Regions from separate parts of the Arthrobacter sp. D1-17 genome, predicted to be linked through region 3. Evidence: riboswitches for the same ligand, from Rfam matches in the RefSeq annotation. Region 3 holds a riboswitch; each other region holds the start of a gene.
What was found. A riboswitch is a leader RNA that binds a small molecule or an ion and turns the genes downstream of it on or off. The one in region 3 is predicted to bind cyclic di-AMP.
Positions count from the first base shown of each region.

Region 1: it holds a riboswitch for cyclic di-AMP, as region 3 does, so the genes downstream of both, M1E01_RS10500 (M23 family metallopeptidase) here and M1E01_RS18125 (LysM peptidoglycan-binding domain-containing protein) in region 3, are expected to answer to the same signal.
Region 2: it holds a riboswitch for cyclic di-AMP, as region 3 does, so the genes downstream of both, M1E01_RS15745 (M23 family metallopeptidase) here and M1E01_RS18125 (LysM peptidoglycan-binding domain-containing protein) in region 3, are expected to answer to the same signal.
Region 4: it holds a riboswitch for cyclic di-AMP, as region 3 does, so the genes downstream of both, M1E01_RS16325 (aggregation-promoting factor C-terminal-like domain-containing protein) here and M1E01_RS18125 (LysM peptidoglycan-binding domain-containing protein) in region 3, are expected to answer to the same signal.

Region 1 covers NZ_CP096382.1:2,250,737-2,254,940, reverse strand. The annotation lists gene M1E01_RS10505 (response regulator transcription factor) at 661-954, shown strand; cyclic di-AMP (ydaO/yuaA leader) riboswitch at 1,287-1,461, shown strand; gene M1E01_RS10500 (M23 family metallopeptidase) at 1,554-2,270, shown strand; partial or broken gene M1E01_RS10495 (recombinase family protein) at 3,240-3,356, opposite strand; gene M1E01_RS10490 (APC family permease) at 3,668-4,204, opposite strand, start outside.
Region 2 covers NZ_CP096382.1:3,411,863-3,416,066, forward strand. The annotation lists gene M1E01_RS15740 (C40 family peptidase) at 1-636, opposite strand, end outside; cyclic di-AMP (ydaO/yuaA leader) riboswitch at 707-876, opposite strand; gene M1E01_RS15745 (M23 family metallopeptidase) at 1,014-1,844, opposite strand; cyclic di-AMP (ydaO/yuaA leader) riboswitch at 1,849-2,067, opposite strand; gene M1E01_RS15750 (metal-dependent transcriptional regulator) at 2,229-2,924, opposite strand; gene serC (phosphoserine transaminase) at 3,261-4,204, shown strand, end outside.
Region 3 covers NZ_CP096382.1:3,917,453-3,921,656, forward strand. The annotation lists gene dacB (D-alanyl-D-alanine carboxypeptidase/D-alanyl-D-alanine endopeptidase) at 1-460, opposite strand, end outside; gene M1E01_RS18120 (inorganic diphosphatase) at 646-1,134, shown strand; cyclic di-AMP (ydaO/yuaA leader) riboswitch at 1,396-1,569, shown strand; gene M1E01_RS18125 (LysM peptidoglycan-binding domain-containing protein) at 1,572-2,474, shown strand; gene M1E01_RS18130 (hypothetical protein) at 2,678-3,277, shown strand; gene M1E01_RS18135 (HAD family hydrolase) at 3,322-4,167, opposite strand.
Region 4 covers NZ_CP096382.1:3,539,353-3,543,556, reverse strand. The annotation lists partial or broken gene M1E01_RS16335 (glyoxalase) at 27-173, shown strand; gene M1E01_RS16330 (HAD-IA family hydrolase) at 206-886, shown strand; gene M1E01_RS16325 (aggregation-promoting factor C-terminal-like domain-containing protein) at 1,075-1,926, opposite strand; cyclic di-AMP (ydaO/yuaA leader) riboswitch at 1,932-2,098, opposite strand; gene M1E01_RS16320 (winged helix-turn-helix domain-containing protein) at 2,851-3,723, shown strand; gene M1E01_RS16315 (SixA phosphatase family protein) at 3,952-4,204, shown strand, end outside.

The DNA.
Region 1 (4,204 bases), 1.7 Mb from region 3:
TCCCGGTCGTCAGCTACACCATAGAGGACACCCGCACCACGGCTGCAGGAAACATATATTCGAACAGACACGCCAGCAAGAAGCGGCCTTCTGAGCCGCCCGCTGTTCATTGTGGGGGAGGGGTACGACAAAGAACGGGTTGCACGCCGATGGGGACAGGGCGTTTCCAACCAACGTCGCATCACTGTGCCTTGCACCGTAACAACGCTCTCGGAGATAGAACGTATGTTCATGGCCGATATGTCTAGCTCTGTACGTCGAATGCAGCAGCAGCCCAAATCTGTGTCTGGGCGGGGGCTTCGTGGTACGGGTGTGGCCGGGTCCGGTGTACATGGGTGATGCGTCCGGACCCCGCAGTTCTGAAGATTCGGATCGCGGCTTCCGTCGCCTCAGGACGTTGTCAGTCTCGGTCGGAGACATGGGGAAAAAACGTGGGGAACCTTGGAAAGAAACCCCGCTGCCTGTACCGCGTCCCCGGCGGGTCCAAGACGAGATGCAGAGTTACTCCAAGCTCGGGGAGAGATAAATCGGAGCGGGGCCGACGTCACGGTCGGCCTTGAGGCTTCCCTTCCCGACTGTGCAGCACCTACTACAAGCGGGGGCGCATTGGGTTCACGGTAGCTTTGCCTGGTCATCTGGGACGATCAGGATATCCGGGATTTGGTCGCGCTTATTCTGGCGCGGATAGGTTTTGATGTTCTCGCTGTCCGCAACGGCGTCGAAGGGGGCGCCGCCGCCTGGGAACACCATCCTGTCCTGATAACGGCGGATCTGAACCTGCCGGACCTTGACGGCCAGGACGTGGCCCGGCATATCCGGGCACGGTCTGACGCGCCGATGCTCTTTATTACCGCCCGGGCAGACGTCGACGATGAAATGGTCCGCATGGCCTCGGGAGCCGCGGCGTACCTGACCAAACCCTTCCGCACCTGGCACCTGGCACCTGGCAGCTGACCGATGCCGTGAATGCGCTCTGCCCGACAGATTCCCTGACGGTGCAAGGCCACGGCGCAGCCAGGTTTTCGAGGGAACGACCGGCACTCTGTCTGCCGCCTCAAGCCGGAGGGCGCTAGAAGGAGGTTCAGGTTGGCTCCGCCGGGTCTGACGGGCCAGTAACATTGTTCGCCGTGGACTGGGGTCTATACCGGATCGCTCCCTTGGTCCACAATAGCGACGCGTGCAGTATCAGTAACGAATTTGTAACATCATGCTTTTCTTGCTTACATAGTGGTATCCCATACGTGCACCTTGCTATGGGTGTACCCGCTTCGCCAAACCCCGCCGGCGGTACATGAACTCTTATCTTTAGGCGGGGGCGGAAAACCCACGAATGACGTCTTTGGGCGTCTTGGGGTGAAGCCTGGCCCTTGTATCTGCATGCCGTGAGGCGCGCGTCAGGGGAGGCCGGACAGTCCACTCGTCCGAATCCGACAGCTAATTTCGCCGGCGTCGAGAGGACTTGCGCTTTGCCTTCCCACGACAAGCACGGCCTACGCCGTGCCATTTTCTCACGCACATCCGGCAAGGGCCGCCGCCGGGCAGTCTCATCCCCAGTGCCAAAGCTGCGGGGCCGCGGCCAAAAGCTGGCTGTTGCGGCGGCGGTGACCGGAATGATTGGCATGACCGTGCTCTCCGCGGCTCATGCCGACCCAACAGGGATTTCGGCGGTGCGGGAAATTCCCGCCGAGGCAGTGGCCGCTCCGGTCGCACAGCCGTCCCTGGCCGCGGATGCAGGATCGTCGCTGGTTTTTGACCGGCCCCAGGTCAAATCCTCCCCGGCGCGGGAAGCGGCACCCAAACCGCGGAAACCGGCACCGAAAGCGGCAGCCAAACCGGCACGGAAACCGGCATCGAAATCCGCCCGGGTTTCCGCGCCTTCGCCAGGTCTGCGGGCACCGCTCGCCTCGGTGAACGTGAGTTCCCCATTTGGGCTTCGCGGCAATCCCCTGACCGGGGCAGCCGGCGAAATGCATACGGGGCTTGACCTCGCCGGGGCGTGCAATACGCCCGTTCTGGCTGCAGCTGCGGGAAAAGTAACGGAGGCAGGCTGGAGCCCGTACGGCGGCGGAAACCGGATTGTAGTTGACCACGGAAACGGCCTGAAGACCACATACAACCACCTGGCCAGCATCGGCGTTTCAAAGGGGCAAACCCTGGGCAAAGGTAGCCGAATAGCCGCTGTCGGAACGACCGGTAACTCCACCGGCTGCCATCTTCACTTTGAAGTCATGGTCAAGGACCGGACCGTCAACCCCGCAGCCTACCTCTAGGGCAATGACACTAGGACCTGTCAGCATGTGCTTGGTCTCCTTAGTTTGAGCAACGGGTACGGGTCCGAGGCATTCCCTGTCGCAAGCAGATGAGACAGAACGTGCTGCAGAGCGGACAGACCGGTATATCCCAGCCGCTTTCGGCTCGTTTTAGAACGCCGATAACCGTGATTCCCTAAAGCTGGAGTGGTTGCTGCTGTGTCAGCGGGCCTGCATACAATGCGGCACGATGCCGGATCACCAAACGCTTCGAAATCGATCAAGCCAAGCGTCCGCCCAAGCCTCCATGCTGAATCGGCAGCGGGGACGGCCACATTCACCCCGGACCCGTTGCTTGCCGGCGAGAATAGGGCAGGCCGGTACAGCTGGTGAGCTAATCGACGAGGGTTCCCCAAATTAGGAGCGCCCCGGATGCAGCCATCAGAGTGGTAACAACCCACGCGGACGCCCGGTGAAACGAGCGGGACGAATGTATTGCACTCTGGGCGAAATGCCACATCACTATGATCAGACCGGCCGCAAAGCATAGGAGCGCCCCGCCTAAGATCGCTGCGTATTGAGGGGTGCTGTTCCGGCTGCCCAAAACGTACCCGACAACAAGAGACGTAAGACCGGCAGCCAGGCACCTATTTAGAGGCGCACTGCTGCTGTGACTGTTTCCAGGGCCCTCCTGGCCGGGTGTCATCTTGTGATCCTAACGTTGGTGATCCTCGGGAAGATTGCGTCTTGGCATCTTTGTTGGAGATCTGGTGGCCGCAGCCCGGCCGCCCGGTAGGGGCATGAGCAGACGCCCCTGATCCCGCTTGCGGGGGCATCAGAAAGCGCGGGCGGGAGCGGAACATCCCCGCGCGGGCTAGTGCTCGTGGGTATCTTGTGGGTATTCGGTGGTGTTCAGGAGGCTGAGTCGGGAGGTGAAGGGCAGGATGACGGGTTCGGCGGCGGTGTCGCCCCAGCCGAACATCCGCCGCGTCAGGCCAGTTTGGCCTGACGGAGGTACTGATACACCGGTTTACGGCTGATGCCGTAGTCGGTGGCGAGGACGGATTTCGGGACGCCGCTGGCCGCCCGCTGGACCAGCTCGGCCGCCCAGCTCTTTCAGGTCGGTGATGGTCCGCGAGGTCCGCTCCGGCAGGCCGGTCTCCTTCAGGATCCGGTCCCTTCTTCCGCTGGCAGCGCCGCCAGCAGGACCTTCCCGCTCGAGGTGGCATGAAGCAGCGTCCCGGGGGGCCTGATAAGTCGTCCCCAGCGTCGCGGGAATCGGGGCGCCTACTACCATCTGGGCTAGAAAGCCCCGGCTCTCGCCGCTTGAGCGCAGCAAATACAAACGTGGCCACAGCCCTCTTTCCGTGACGCGAGGGCGAGGGCTTCCCCTCCTGCCACGGGAGGGGAAGCTCAACTTAGCCGTTCCTGGTCCCTTGGAGCCGGCGCTGCTTGAGGCGTTCCAGCAGATTGTGCTCAGCATCTTCGCCAGGAGCGATTCCGGTCGGGATTCGGAAGAAGAGGACCAATCCGAGGACCCACCAGAGGCCGAAGAGAATCCATGGCGGCGGGGTGAGGGATGCCGGCATGCCTGGCAGATAAAGGCTGAGGAGCCCAATGCAAAGGACAACGGCCAGGACGCCGATTATGATGCCGCCGTTGCCCTTGCCGCCTACGCGGAGCGGCCTGTCCATCCGGGGTTCGCGGCGACGCAGGATGACGAACACCACTGATACAAGAATGTACGCGATGACAATGCTCGGCGCGCCGGAGTCCACGAGCCAGCCAAGCATCGATACACCGAAGAACGGTGCGAGAAAGGACAGTGCACCGACGAATAGCAGGGCGTTGACTGGGGTCCTGTACTTGGGGTGCAGCTTAGCGAACCATGCCGGCAACATGCCGGAGCGGGCCATCGAGAACATCAGGCGTGAGGCGCCGAGAAGCAGCGAGTT
Region 2 (4,204 bases), 510 kb from region 3:
TGCGTGCAGGAGGGTGCCCTGCGAGGGGTTCAGCGCGCTGATCATCATGCCGTTGCCTACGTAGATGCCAACGTGGGCACCGCCGTTCTGCATGACCAGGTCACCGGGAGCGGGAGCAGACGTGGGCTGCATGGCGTTCCACGCGTTCACGCGGGGAATGCTGATGCCTGCCTGTGCGTAGACCCATTGAGTGAATCCAGAGCAGTCCCAACCGCTGGGGGTGGTGCCGCCCCATACGTAGGGGTTGCCGATGCCGGTGTAGGCGATGGCAGCGAGACCCGCAGTTGCGCCCGACCCTGCTGCGTCAGCCGTTTCAGCCTTGGCCGTTACGGTTTCGGCGGCAACGTCTGCCGCTGCAGCGGCGGTGTCGTCGCTGGACTGCACCGCGAGGGTTTCGATGACCGGCGCTGCCTCGGTGGTGACGGCGGGACGCTCGAACGAGACCGTGGCGGTGGGCGCGGCTGTCACAGCGAGCTGCGTAGCCTGGGATCCCGACTCAGCGGAGGCGGAAATACCAACATTGGCGTCGGCTGCATTGGCTGGCATGCCGACGCTCAGGACAAGACCTGAAGCGGCTGCGACGACTGCTGCCTGGCGACCTACTGTTCCTGCGTTGGCGCTTACTGCCTTGGACACGGCGCCGATCGGGTTCTTGCGAACCGTTTGCGCACGGTGGCGCGCAGAATTGTGGCGTGAAGACACGAAGGTAGCCTCTCCCAATGCCTACGAGGTGAGCTGTCGGATTCGGATGGGAGTCACCCGGCCGCGCTGCTTCCTGAGAAGCTTTGCGACTTAACCCCAAGGCCTTCTTGCGAAGACCAAAATTGGTTCCCCCGCCCCTGCCAGACGATGTAATGCGAACGGACCTTGAGCGGTGGCAGAGTTAGGCAATCCACTCAAAGGCGTCAACTTCGGAAAAGTTGACGCGGTTTAGACGGTACAGCAGTTCGGAGCGAATGTCACATTCAGATCACGGCGTGTCACGAGAATGTGAGAGTTCTCCATCGTTTTGCTTAGAGCCACACAGCGGGATTGACAACGTCTCCGTTGACCATCACCTCAAAGTGGAGGTGGCAGCCCGTAGAAGCGCCGGTGGTCCCGCTAAGTGCCACCGCTTCGCCGCGGGTGACCTTCTGGCCTACCTGGACGCTTGATGACGACAAATGGTTGTACGTGGTTTCCAGGCCGTTGCCATGGTCGATGACAACCCTGTTGCCGCCTCCGTACGGGTGCCAGCCGGCAAAGGTAACCTTGCCGCTCGCGGCGGCGAACACCTGTGTTCCACACTGGGCAGCAAAGTCCTGGCCTCGGTGGAACTCTCCCGCGCCGCCCGTAATCGGGCTCACGCGGTAGCCGAACGGGGAAGTTTTGACCATGGTCTCCAGCGGGAGGCCCAGGCTGCCCGCTGACGCCGCCCGGCTAATGCTGCCGGCAGACTGGGCGCTGAGGAGCTGCTTGAGCTTGCCCTCGGGGTCACCGGCTGTAGCTACGGAGGTGCGGCTGAAGTCAATTTTGGCCGCCGCCTCGGCAGAAACCTTGGGCGCGGCTGCCGCCACAGCCGCATTCGCCGGCGCTGCGCCGCCCTGGTCCGGCGTCGCCATGACGGGGCTGGTGGCGGGAACTGTGACAGTCAGCAGGAGGCCTGTGGCAGCCAGCGCGACTCCGGCTTTTTGGCCCATGCCGCTGGCGGCGGCAAAGTCTGTGACCTGACGGAAGGGGCCGCGTCGCCTGCGCGCTTCGCGCTGGGCATCGCGGGGCCGCTCGACGGCGACTGCTATGGGAGTGCGCGGCTCCGCAGCGGGGCCCGTCGCACGGCGACGGCCCCGGGCATTCTGCATGGTCAAGAACTGTTCCTCTCTGGATAGCCTGCGAAGTTAGCTGTCGGATTCGGGCCAGAGAGATCATTGACCCGGTCCGCCACGGCAAGCTTTTCGGCACAGGGGTATCCCAGGAGATTCCAGTTGTGAGAATGGCTTGCCTTGCGGACTTCACCCCAAGGCCGTTCGTTGAACGGCCGGTTGTGGTTCCCCCGCCTCTGCCAGAAGGTGTTTCGAGCTACTGATCCGCTGGCAGAGTTCGGCTCCGGATCAGGTAACGCTTTGGTATCGGTGCTGCGATTTAACTATAGGCGATTAAAGGTTCCAGTAATAAATCCGTTACCTCGAATGTGCAAAACTAGTCGGTCGTCTGCCAACTGATGTCGGACATCTGCTCGTTGCTGGAGAGGTCTAACCCACGCGGACAAACACGTGCGCTGCTACTTCCGGCGGCAGCTCAAGGGCGCCCTCTATACCCGGAACCCGAACGGAGATGTACTCTCCGACGCGCTCAAGGGACACACTTGCACCGGGCCTGATGCCGCCTTCGTCCAGCTGCAGCAGCAGCTCGGGCTCAACCTGGATGGGCTCTGCCAGTCTGCTGACAGTGACCCGTAACTCCGGAGCATATCCGGCCATCGCTTCAAGCAGATTCATGACGCCGTCCGCGAATGCCCGTGAGGGCTCACCGCCAAGTGCAGCCAGCCCTGGAATCGGGTTTCCGTATGGCGACTCTGTGGGATGGTCAAGCAACTCGTAAATCCTGCGTTCCACGCGCTCGCTCATCACGTGCTCCCACCTGCAGGCCTCGTCATGGACGTATGCCCAGTCCAAGCCAATCACGTCGGCGAGGAGCCGCTCAGCCAGGCGGTGCTTCCGCATGACTTCAGTGGCGCGCTTCCGGCCTGTTTCCGTCAGCTCTAAGTGACGGTCGCCGGAAACCACCACCAGTCCGTCGCGCTCCATACGGCCTACGGTCTGCGAAACAGTGGGGCCAGAATGGCGGAGGCGTTCTGCGATGCGGGCCCGAAGTGCCACGATGTTCTCTTCTTCAAGCTCCAAAATGGTCCGAAGATACATCTCCGTGGTATCGATCAGATCCGTCATTCAGCTCAGCTCCTCGAGCACAGTACTTGCGTCCGTCCCACCGTACCGCGGGCCTACGTCCGAGGTTGCGGCGTTCAGCACCGCGGCCGCAAACCGGCGGCGGCGCAACACCGGCTTTCCGCCCCTACGTCCTCTAAAAGCTTAGCCTATTTTGAATTACTCCAGATAATTTGGCTGAGCGCGGAGGCGTCTCAATAGCTGGACTGTGACGGCCGGGTTACCCCGGATTTCAGCGTCTCAGGCAGAATAAAAGGGGCCTTCGCGGCAGCCATGTCTGGCCGCTGGTCATCGATCCCCCAGCTGAACTGCATGTCCATGCCGAAAATTGGAGCCACTGTGAGCGACACCAGCATCACTATCCCAGCAAATCTCCTGCCAAAGGATGGACGGTTCGGCGCCGGGCCCTCCAAGGTCAGGCCCGAACAGGTTGAAGCACTGTCCGCAGCGTCCACAACGCTCCTGGGCACGTCCCACCGGCAGGCCCCTGTAAAGAACCTGGTCGGTTCCGTCCGTGAGGGCCTAAGCACCTTCTTCCGCGCTCCTGAGGGCTACGAAGTGATCCTCGGCGTCGGCGGCTCAACGGCTTTCTGGGATGTAGCGAGCTTCGGCCTGGTGGAGCAGAAAGCCCAGCACCTCTCCTTCGGCGAGTTCGGTTCGAAGTTTGCCGCAGCCACCAACAAGGCGCCGTTCCTTTCCGACTCCTCCATCATCACGTCGGAACCGGGAACATGCCCTGCACCCCAGTCCGAAGCCGGTGTTGACGTCTACGCCTGGCCCCAGAACGAGACATCCACCGGCGTTGCTGCCCCAGTCCAGCGGGTGGCCGGCGCCGATGCCGGATCGCTCGTCCTGGTGGATGCAACGTCCGCCGCCGGCGGCCTGGATGTCGACGTCGCCCAGACCGACGTCTACTACTTCGCGCCGCAGAAGAACTTCGCGTCCGACGGCGGTTTGTGGCTTGGGCTCTTCTCCCCTGCCGCGCTGGAGCGCGCGGCCCGGGTCAAGGCGAGCGGCCGCTGGATCCCCGACTTCCTGGACCTGCAGACGGCGATCGACAACTCCAAGCTGAACCAGACCTACAACACCCCGGCACTGGCCACCCTCGTGACCCTGGATGCCCAGGTGCAGTGGCTCAACTCAAATGGGGGCCTGGACTTCGCCGCCCGGCGCACGGCAGACTCCGCGGGCCGCGTTTACAAGTGGGCCGAGTCGTCAGAGTTCGCCACCCCGTTCGTCACGAATGCAGCCGAGCGCTCGAACGTCATCGCCACCATCGATTT
Region 3 (4,204 bases):
TGAGCGCCGCCGCTGCGGTGAGCAGCTTCATGTTGGAGGCCGGGATCCTGCTGGCCGCACTGTTCCTGTCGAACAGCACCTCGCCCGTGACGGCGTCCTGGACCACTCCCGTAAAGGTGCCGCCGCCGTCGGTCCTAAGAACCGGGTCCAGCTTGGCCGCGAGCTGTGCAGGCGACGGGACGGGCGCTGAGGTGCTGAGGGGATCAATCCCTTGCGGAACCGACAGTTGCCTGGGCACAAGCTGCCAGGCCGGAGTGTGGACCGGAGCTGCCGCTGAAGGGCCTTGGCCGGTGAGCGCGGGGGCAATCAGCATTCCGGCGGGAAAGGCCAGAACGGCGAGCAGGACCGTAAGGAGCAGGGTGGGCCAGGCCCGGAGCAGCGCTCCGATGCTGGCACGGGGCCGTTCACTGCTTCTGCTGAACGGGGCGCGGCCGGTTGCCTTGCCTGTGGTGCCCCTCATGCCGCTGGTCCTCAAAGTCCTGAAATTACCCCGTTAGTTCCTGAAACCTGGGCCTCTCGCTATATCCTCAATAGTAGTCGGCGGCAGCGACAGTTCTCTTTGCTGAAATTCCCCTGAAGTTTAGGATGTCAGCGCGTGGATGTCAGCGTGCCGCAAACACCCAAGCAATCGTCGAGGAGCATTCCATGAAGCATGACGTGACCATCGAGATTCCCAAGGGATCGCGCGTCAAGTACGAAGTCGACCACGAGACCGGCCGCGTCCGCCTGGACCGCGTCCTCTTCACTTCCATGCAGTACCCCACGCACTACGGTTTCTTCGAGAACACCCTCGGCGAAGACGGCGACCCGCTGGACGCCCTTGTGCTCCTGCAGGACTTCGACCTCCTCCCGGGCGTCATCGTCGAAGCCCGCCCCATCGGCGTCTTCAACATGACGGACGACGGCGGCGGGGACGCCAAGGTCCTCTGCGTGCCCGCCGACCCCCGGTTCGACCACATCCAGGAAGTCAGCGACGTCAACGAATTCCTGATCAAGGAAATTGAGCACTTCTTCACCCGCTACAAGGACCTGGAGCCCGGCAAGTGGGTCAAGGCTGAAGGCTGGGCGGACCGTGCCGCTGCCGAGGCAGAGCTCGAGGCCTCCATCAAGCGTTACGTACCTGCAGCCCACTGACCCACTGCGACGGCGGCGGCTGCGGTTCCCAGTGGACCGCACCCGCCGCCGTCGTCATTTAAGCCGCCGTCGTCATGCAAGTCGTCATCTAATCGCCGGCGCGTCTACTTCAGCAGCCAATCCTGAACGGTGACGCCGCGCCGGCGCGGACCGTGCCGTTACGCAAATGTGACATTGGGGTGCTGGGTGGGATAGCCTCTACCGGTGCCTTGGTTTCCATCGGGGCACTCCCGGGAGGAATGCCGAGCCCTGCCGCTGACCGGGATCCGTTCGCAATTTCAACTGGCAGGGACGGGGGAACCACCTCTTTACCGTCCTTGGTTTTCGAAGGACTTGGGGTTAAGTCCAGGCGCTCCTTTTTGCAAGGGAGGCAGGACCGGGTGACCTCCCACCCGAACCCGACAGCTCACCCCGCAGGCATGGGAGAGGCAAAATCCATGTCACGTAAGTCCATGTCCGCGCGCCATCGCGCCACCCCGACACAGTCCATCGCTTTGGAGGGACTGTCCCATTCCCTAAAGTCCAACGCAGCATCCCTGGCCCGGCCGGCTGCCGCCGTTGCCGCCGCCTCGGGCCTTGTCTTCGGCGTGGGAGCACCTGCCATGGCCGGCGCCAACGCCCCGGAGACCTCGGGCAGCGCCGGCGTTCAGGCTCAGGCAGCAACTCACGCTCCGGCACCTGCTGCGCCTGCCGCCTCAGGCGCAACCCACACGGTTGTGCCTGGCGACACCCTCGGTGCGATCGCTGCAAAGCACGGCGTTGCCTTGAACGCGGTCCTGTCAGCGAACGGTCTTTCCCTGTCCTCGGTGATCTACCCGGGTGACCAGATCGTGATTCCGGGTGCCGCTCACGCTGCACCGGCTCCGCAGGCGGCCGCCCCGGCAGCACCCCACGCTGCCCCTGCCGCCCCGGCAGCACCCCACGCTGCCCCTGCCGCCCCCCAGCAGCAGGCCGGCATGGGCATCTACCACGCTTCCGCCTCGATCAAGCCGGCGTCCGCCACCACGGCGGCTTCCAGCACCCCCGCCAGCGGAGTTGGCGGCGCCCTTGTGGCTTCCGCCCGTGCACAGCTGGGAGCCACCCAGGACTGCACCATCCTGGTGGAGCAGGCGCTGCGGTCCGTCGGCAAGCAGGTCGGCGATCTTGCCCCCACGCAGTTCCACCAGTACGGGACTCCGGTTTCCAACCCCCAGCCCGGTGACCTGATGATCAGCTCCGGCCATGTTGCCATCTACATCGGCGACGGGCAGGCCATCAGCAGCGGCATGAACGGCGTCAACGAAACCATCGTCCACCCGGCCTCCTGGCTGGGCGGTTCGAGCTACGTGCGCGTGGCCTAAACGTCATTTCGAACTCAGCAGCGGCAGGTGCCACCGGCACCTGCCGCTGCTGTTTCTGCCTCCGGGCAGAGGGAGCTCCGCGCTTCGCGGCTGACAGCCAGCAGCCCGTGCGAGGACAAGGCTTCCCGGGCGGCGAACAACTCTCCCGGCGCCGGTGAGACAAACTTGTCTCGGATCGGCCAACAGGTAGTGTGTTTTTCAAGATGTTCACGCTGACTATCAACCAAACAGACAGCCGACGCGACGGCGACCGGGTTCCGCAGCTACTCAAGGACCTCCGGCATATTCCCGCGCGTCTCGACTTCGACCGGTCGGTCGAAGACGAGGTTCAGGGGATAGTGGACTGTCCCCACCAGGCTGTGGACGCGGCCCTGATCGCGCTTCGGTGCGGCAGCTGGTATGTGGGACTGGGCGTGGGTCCGGTGAACGAACCGCTGCCGAACCAGATCAAGGATGCCGACGGTCACGGCCTCATCTATGCCCGCAGGGCGGTGGACCGGCTGCGGAACAGCAAGGACCGGATTCCTGTGGCCGTCGAGGGGCCGTACGCCGACCTGGCCACCGAGTGCGAAGCGGTTCTTCGGCTGCTGGGCTATATTGTGCGCGACCGCAGCCAAGCCGAGTGGCGGGTCTTGGATCTCATGACCCCGGGGGTGCGCGGCCAACAGAAGGCCGTGGCCGCCGCGCTTGGCATCACTTCACAGGCGGTCAGCAAGGCGGTGGCCCGGTCCCAGTGGAACGAGGAGCACGCCGCCCGGCCCGCAGCAGCACGGCTGCTCGCGCTCATCCTGGAGGTGCGGTAGCAGCGCCCCTTGCGGACGAATAGTGCTGAAACAGCAGCGGAGCGTTACAGGAGGCTGCGCAGAACGTGGGCAGCGCCGTCGTCGTACACGGACTTTGTCACCTCATCCGCGGCGGCGACCACCTCTTCCGGAGCCTGCCCCATCGCGACTCCGCGGTTCGCCCAGGCGAGCATCTCGATATCGTTGCGGCCGTCGCCGATCGCCACCGTCCGGGACGCATCGACGCCAATCCGCGTGCGGAGGTTTTCCAGGGCGCTGGCCTTGGTGACGCCGGCCGCGGCGATGTCCAGCCAGGCCGTCCAGCCCACGGAGTACGTGACGCCGGCGAGGCCGATATGCTCGATGGCCTCGTTGAATTCTTCGGGGGTGTTCTCGGCACTGAACACCACGACGCGCACCGCGGTAGCCTCCAGCATGGTCTGGAAGTCGACACCGATGGCTTCGACCCCGAAACTCGCGTCCTGGAAACGCTCCGTCGACAGGAAGTTGCCGTCCTCGTCCTCGAGGGCGTACTTGGCAGTGGGGAGCCGCTGACGCAGCGCGCGAAGGGCCGGCCCGGGATCGAACGTGGCCTTGTGGATGATCTCGTAGCCGTCGGTCAGCTCCGGGTGCAGGCGAAGGGTGACGCCGCCGTTGCAGCAGACGGCATAGCCGCGGTCAATGCCGATCTGCTCGATGACGGGCAGGGCGGCGTTGAGGGATCGTCCCGTTGCGATCAGCACCTCGTGGCCTGCCTCGACCACGGCCTGGGCTGCCTGCCGGACTTGCTGGGACATGTGGCCGTCGTGGTCCACGAGCGTGCCGTCTACGTCCAGGGCAATCATGAGCTTTTGGGATGCTTCTCGCTGGTCTTCGCTGCCAGCGGCTGAGGATTCAGTCAGAATAGTCATGCCCAATAGTAGACCAAACCTGGCTGGCGCCCGCTAG
Region 4 (4,204 bases), 380 kb from region 3:
AGGGGGTGGCCGGCGAGCCTGTGCCGATGGACCGGAAACTTGAACTCGTTTTCGTCCCGGTATCCGATGTGGACCGCGCCAGGAACTTCTATGTCAACAAGGTGGGCTTCAATGCGGACTATGACGGGCGGGCAGTAAAAGGAATCCTTTTCGTCCAGTTGACCCCGCCGGGCGAAGTCAGGGCTGATGAGGCAGGATGGAAGCCATGAGACTTCCCGCTGAATCCACCACCATCACGCTGACTGCCCGTGCTGTCCTGTTTGACATGGATGGCACACTGGTGGACTCCACTGCGGTGGTGGAACAGGTCTGGGGCGACTTTGCAGCACGTTACGGACTGGACATCGCCGAGATCCTGCGGACATCCCATGGGATCCAGGCCGGGGACACCGTGCGGCGTTTTGCCCCGGAGGGATCGGACGTAGTGGCATTGACCGCCGAGCTGGGCGCCATGGAGCGGGTCCGCACGGAGGGCATTGTTGCCTTGCCGGGTGCTGCTGACCTGTTGCGGAGCCTGCCTGCCGACGCCGTGGCACTCGTGACGTCCGCGGACCGCGTCCTAGCTGACATCCGGATGGAAGCAGCGGGACTGGGCATGCCGGCCACGGCCGTCACCGCGGAGCTTGTCACCCGGGGCAAGCCCCACCCCGAAGGATACCTGCGGGCCGCCGAACTGCTGGGCGTGGATCCTGCGGACGCTGTGATTTTCGAAGACGCCCCCGCCGGCATTGCGGCTGGACGGGCCGCAGGCATCCGGACCATAGCGGTAGGCATGAACACCGGTGAAGTGCCCGACGACGTGCTCCGCATAGCCGACTACGCCTCGGTCAGGGCGTCCGTGGCAGCGGACAGCCACGGCAGCAGGGTCATTTCCCTCAGCCTCTAACTCCACTGCCACCAACTGCACTGCCGCTGACTCGTCGCATTTCTGCACCGCTTTCCGCTCCGCAGCATGGTGCAGTGATGCCGAAGGGCCCCGGACCACGCGGATCCGGAGCCCTTCGGGGACTCAAAGCGGCGCAGAAATGCGGGCCGTCCCCGGGAAAAGTGCCGGGACAACCATGCCTCGGTGGTTTAGTACCAGTTGTTGGCGTAGTGGAAGTTCAGCGCCTGGCAGGGAGAACCGTACCGCTCCTCGATGTAGCCCAGGCCCCAGTTGATCTGGGTGCGGTAGTTGGTGCGGTAGTCGGCCCCGGAGCTGGCCATCTTTTCAGCGGGCAGGGACTGCACAATGCCGTAGGCCCCGCTGCTGGGGTTTGTGGCGGTGGTGCGCCATTCGGACTCCTTGGTCCAGAGCTTCTTCAGGCACTGCATCTGGTCCGGAGCCCAGCCGTAGGATGACAGCTTTCCGGCGGCGTAGGCTTGGGCGCCGGCCGGGTCGTTGACAGCGACCGGAGCTGCGGGCTTGCGGGCCGGGGCAGGCTTAGTTGGTGCAACCTTGGCGGGAACGACCTTCGCTGCCGGAGCAGCGGCCGGCTTCGGTGCGGGGGCAGCCTTCACAGCCTGCTTGGGAGCGGCCTTGGCCGGTGCAGCCTTGGCCGGTGCCGGTGCGGCCTTCTGCGTGGCCTTGGGTGCAGGCTTGGTGACGGACTGCGGTGCAACCGAGGCTGCCGTCGGGGACGGCAAAGCGGAAATCAGCGTCTTGTCGAAGCTGAGCGTTTCAATGGCGTCGGCTGCGGCCGGAGCCGCCTCGGACGTCGCTTGGGGAGTGGTCTGCTCGGCCGCCTGCCCTGCGGCGCCGACCCCTACGAGGACCGTGCAGGCGGTGGCCAGCACTGCCGTGCGGCGGCCCAATGACGGGATGTTCGCGGTGAGCCGGCCCCAGGCAGATGCGGGGCGGGCGGACTCGGCGCGGTGGCGTGAAATCTTACGGCTGGACTGCTGGGAAGCGCGATCAGGGCGCGACTGTGCCTTGAATTCAGACATGGTTGATTGCCTCTCAACACCTGCGGAGTTAGCTGTCGGGTTCGGATGAGGTCATCCGGCCGCACGGAAAAAAATTCACGTGCCGGCTTCACCCCAAGGGCTGATGCGGAAAGCCCGGGACTCTGGTTCCCCCGCCTCTGCCTGGTCTAGCGGAATCCGGGAAGCGGCAGAGCTGGGCGTCAATCCGAACATGCGGCCCTAGTGGTTGCCGCACTCTATCGACCGTACAGGAGGCTTCGGTCAAAATCACAATTAGGTAACGGACATCACGACTGCGGCGCGTCGTCTTGTGCCGCGACCCCGGGGCAGTGGAGCCGTGAACCGGGTCCGGCCGGGGCGCGGTGTGATTGCCACGCCCCCTAATGCGCCTCGACAGTCGACTGCACGATCAGCAGCCCCCGGCCCGCTGTGCGTCGGCCGATTTTTTTTCATTGTGTCCCCGTTACGGCTGGACAACGGTGAATTCATGACTCTCGAATTCCGGCCATCCTTGGGCGGCTGAAGAATCTACGATTGTAAGGGTGCTTCTTTTCCTAAAATTCGCCAGAAGCGCGTATCTGAACGTTCGGTCTGGAAAAAGGCGCCAAGAAGTTACCCGTCGGAGAATTGTGATTTGAAGCACAAAAGGGCGACTTGTCTCACGATGCGGACCAATCCGCCCATTGTTACTTGCTAGTTCTCATTGTTACGTTGCACACTTTCAAGTGTGAACAAGGACTCAACAGCACCTGCAGCCGCAGACCATTGGACCAGCACACCCGCTGCTGCCTACATGCGCTGTTGTCGAATGCACGCCTGACTTTCCCATCCCTGAAGTTATAGGCATTCGCCCCCCAGCCCAGCGTCGGGCGCCCTCCCCAGACCCATTGCGGGGACCAAGCATTCGAGCCGCGATGACGGCCATTCACATTGAGGTAAGCATTCATGTCAGTTGCATCTGGATACGTCCACATCTCCGTCCGTAACGCCAATAAGGCAGGCCAGGCGCAGGGACTGCGCCAAGGCTTCGGGGCCCGCCCGGCGTTCCCCGGCAGCCAGGTCAGCAGCGCCCCTGCACCCGGCTATGCGCCGCAGGGTTACAACCCTAATTCCTATGGCCAGCTGCGCGCTGTGCCGACCGAGGAAGCTGCCCCGCTGACGGCCCCGACCCCCGTCCTGGCTCCCGGAGCCGGCGCCGCAGTCCGGCCCGTGCAGAACGACAACGTTGCGCGTGGCTTCGTCCTCTACATGGGCATCGATGAGGAGACCGCCGCGGCCGCGGGGACCTCGATCGCAAAGCTGGCCCAGGAGATCCGGGCGTACGCGCAGTCGCTCGTTACCGGCGCAGAAAGCTATGCAGCCGTCGCAGTAGCGCCGGCCAGCGCTCCCGGGTCCGCGCTCGACGTCGTCCGCTCCACCTTCGGTGACCCCACCGTCAACACAAGACAGCAGCGCCCCGAAACCACTCGCCTACAGCCTGCCCAGGATCCCCGCCCTTCCGGCGTCCTGATCGACCTCGCCCGGCGTGAGGTGCACCTCGACGGCGAATCGCTGAACCTGACTTTCAAGGAGTTCGAACTGCTGAACTACCTCGTCGAGAACGGAACGCGCACGGTGGGCCGCGATGAGCTGCTGGAAGGCCTGTGGCGCAATGCGGAGGAAGTGCCGAATGAGCGCACCATCGACGTTCATATCCGCCGCCTCCGTTCGAAGCTGGGCCGACTGGCCAACACCGTCCGGACTGTCCGCGGCCAGGGATACCGCTTTTATGAGCACCCCGAAGTGGTTGTTTGGGCCGCTCCGGAATACTCGATCTAGTCCTTCAGCGACGCGCCAAAGCGGCTTTCTGCCGTGCCTTAGACACCTCCTTCGTTCCTCCCCACCGTCCCCCTCGCCTCGCAAGCTCGGCCAGGGCACCCTGACGGCGAGGCCCCTCGTCGGCGATGCGGCACCATGCAGAAAGTCGCTTTGCCGCATTCGGGTCCAGCGAGCATCGGCCTCCGCGGCTATCGGGGCTAGCGGGTTTGGGTTGGCTAGGCTGGGGCCATGAGTGCTCACCATAAGAAGCGACTGGTCATTATGCGCCATGCGAAGGCCGACTGGCCGGGCGGCGTGGCTGACCACGACCGTCCCCTGGAAGCACGGGGTCACCGGGAGGCCCCCTTGGCTGGCAAATGGCTGCTGAAGCACAACATTGTCCCCGACTTCATCCTGTGTTCGAGCGCGTTGCGGACCCGCCAGACCTGCACCTGGGTGTGCAGCGAGCTGGGCGACAAGGCTCCGACGCCGAAACTGGAGG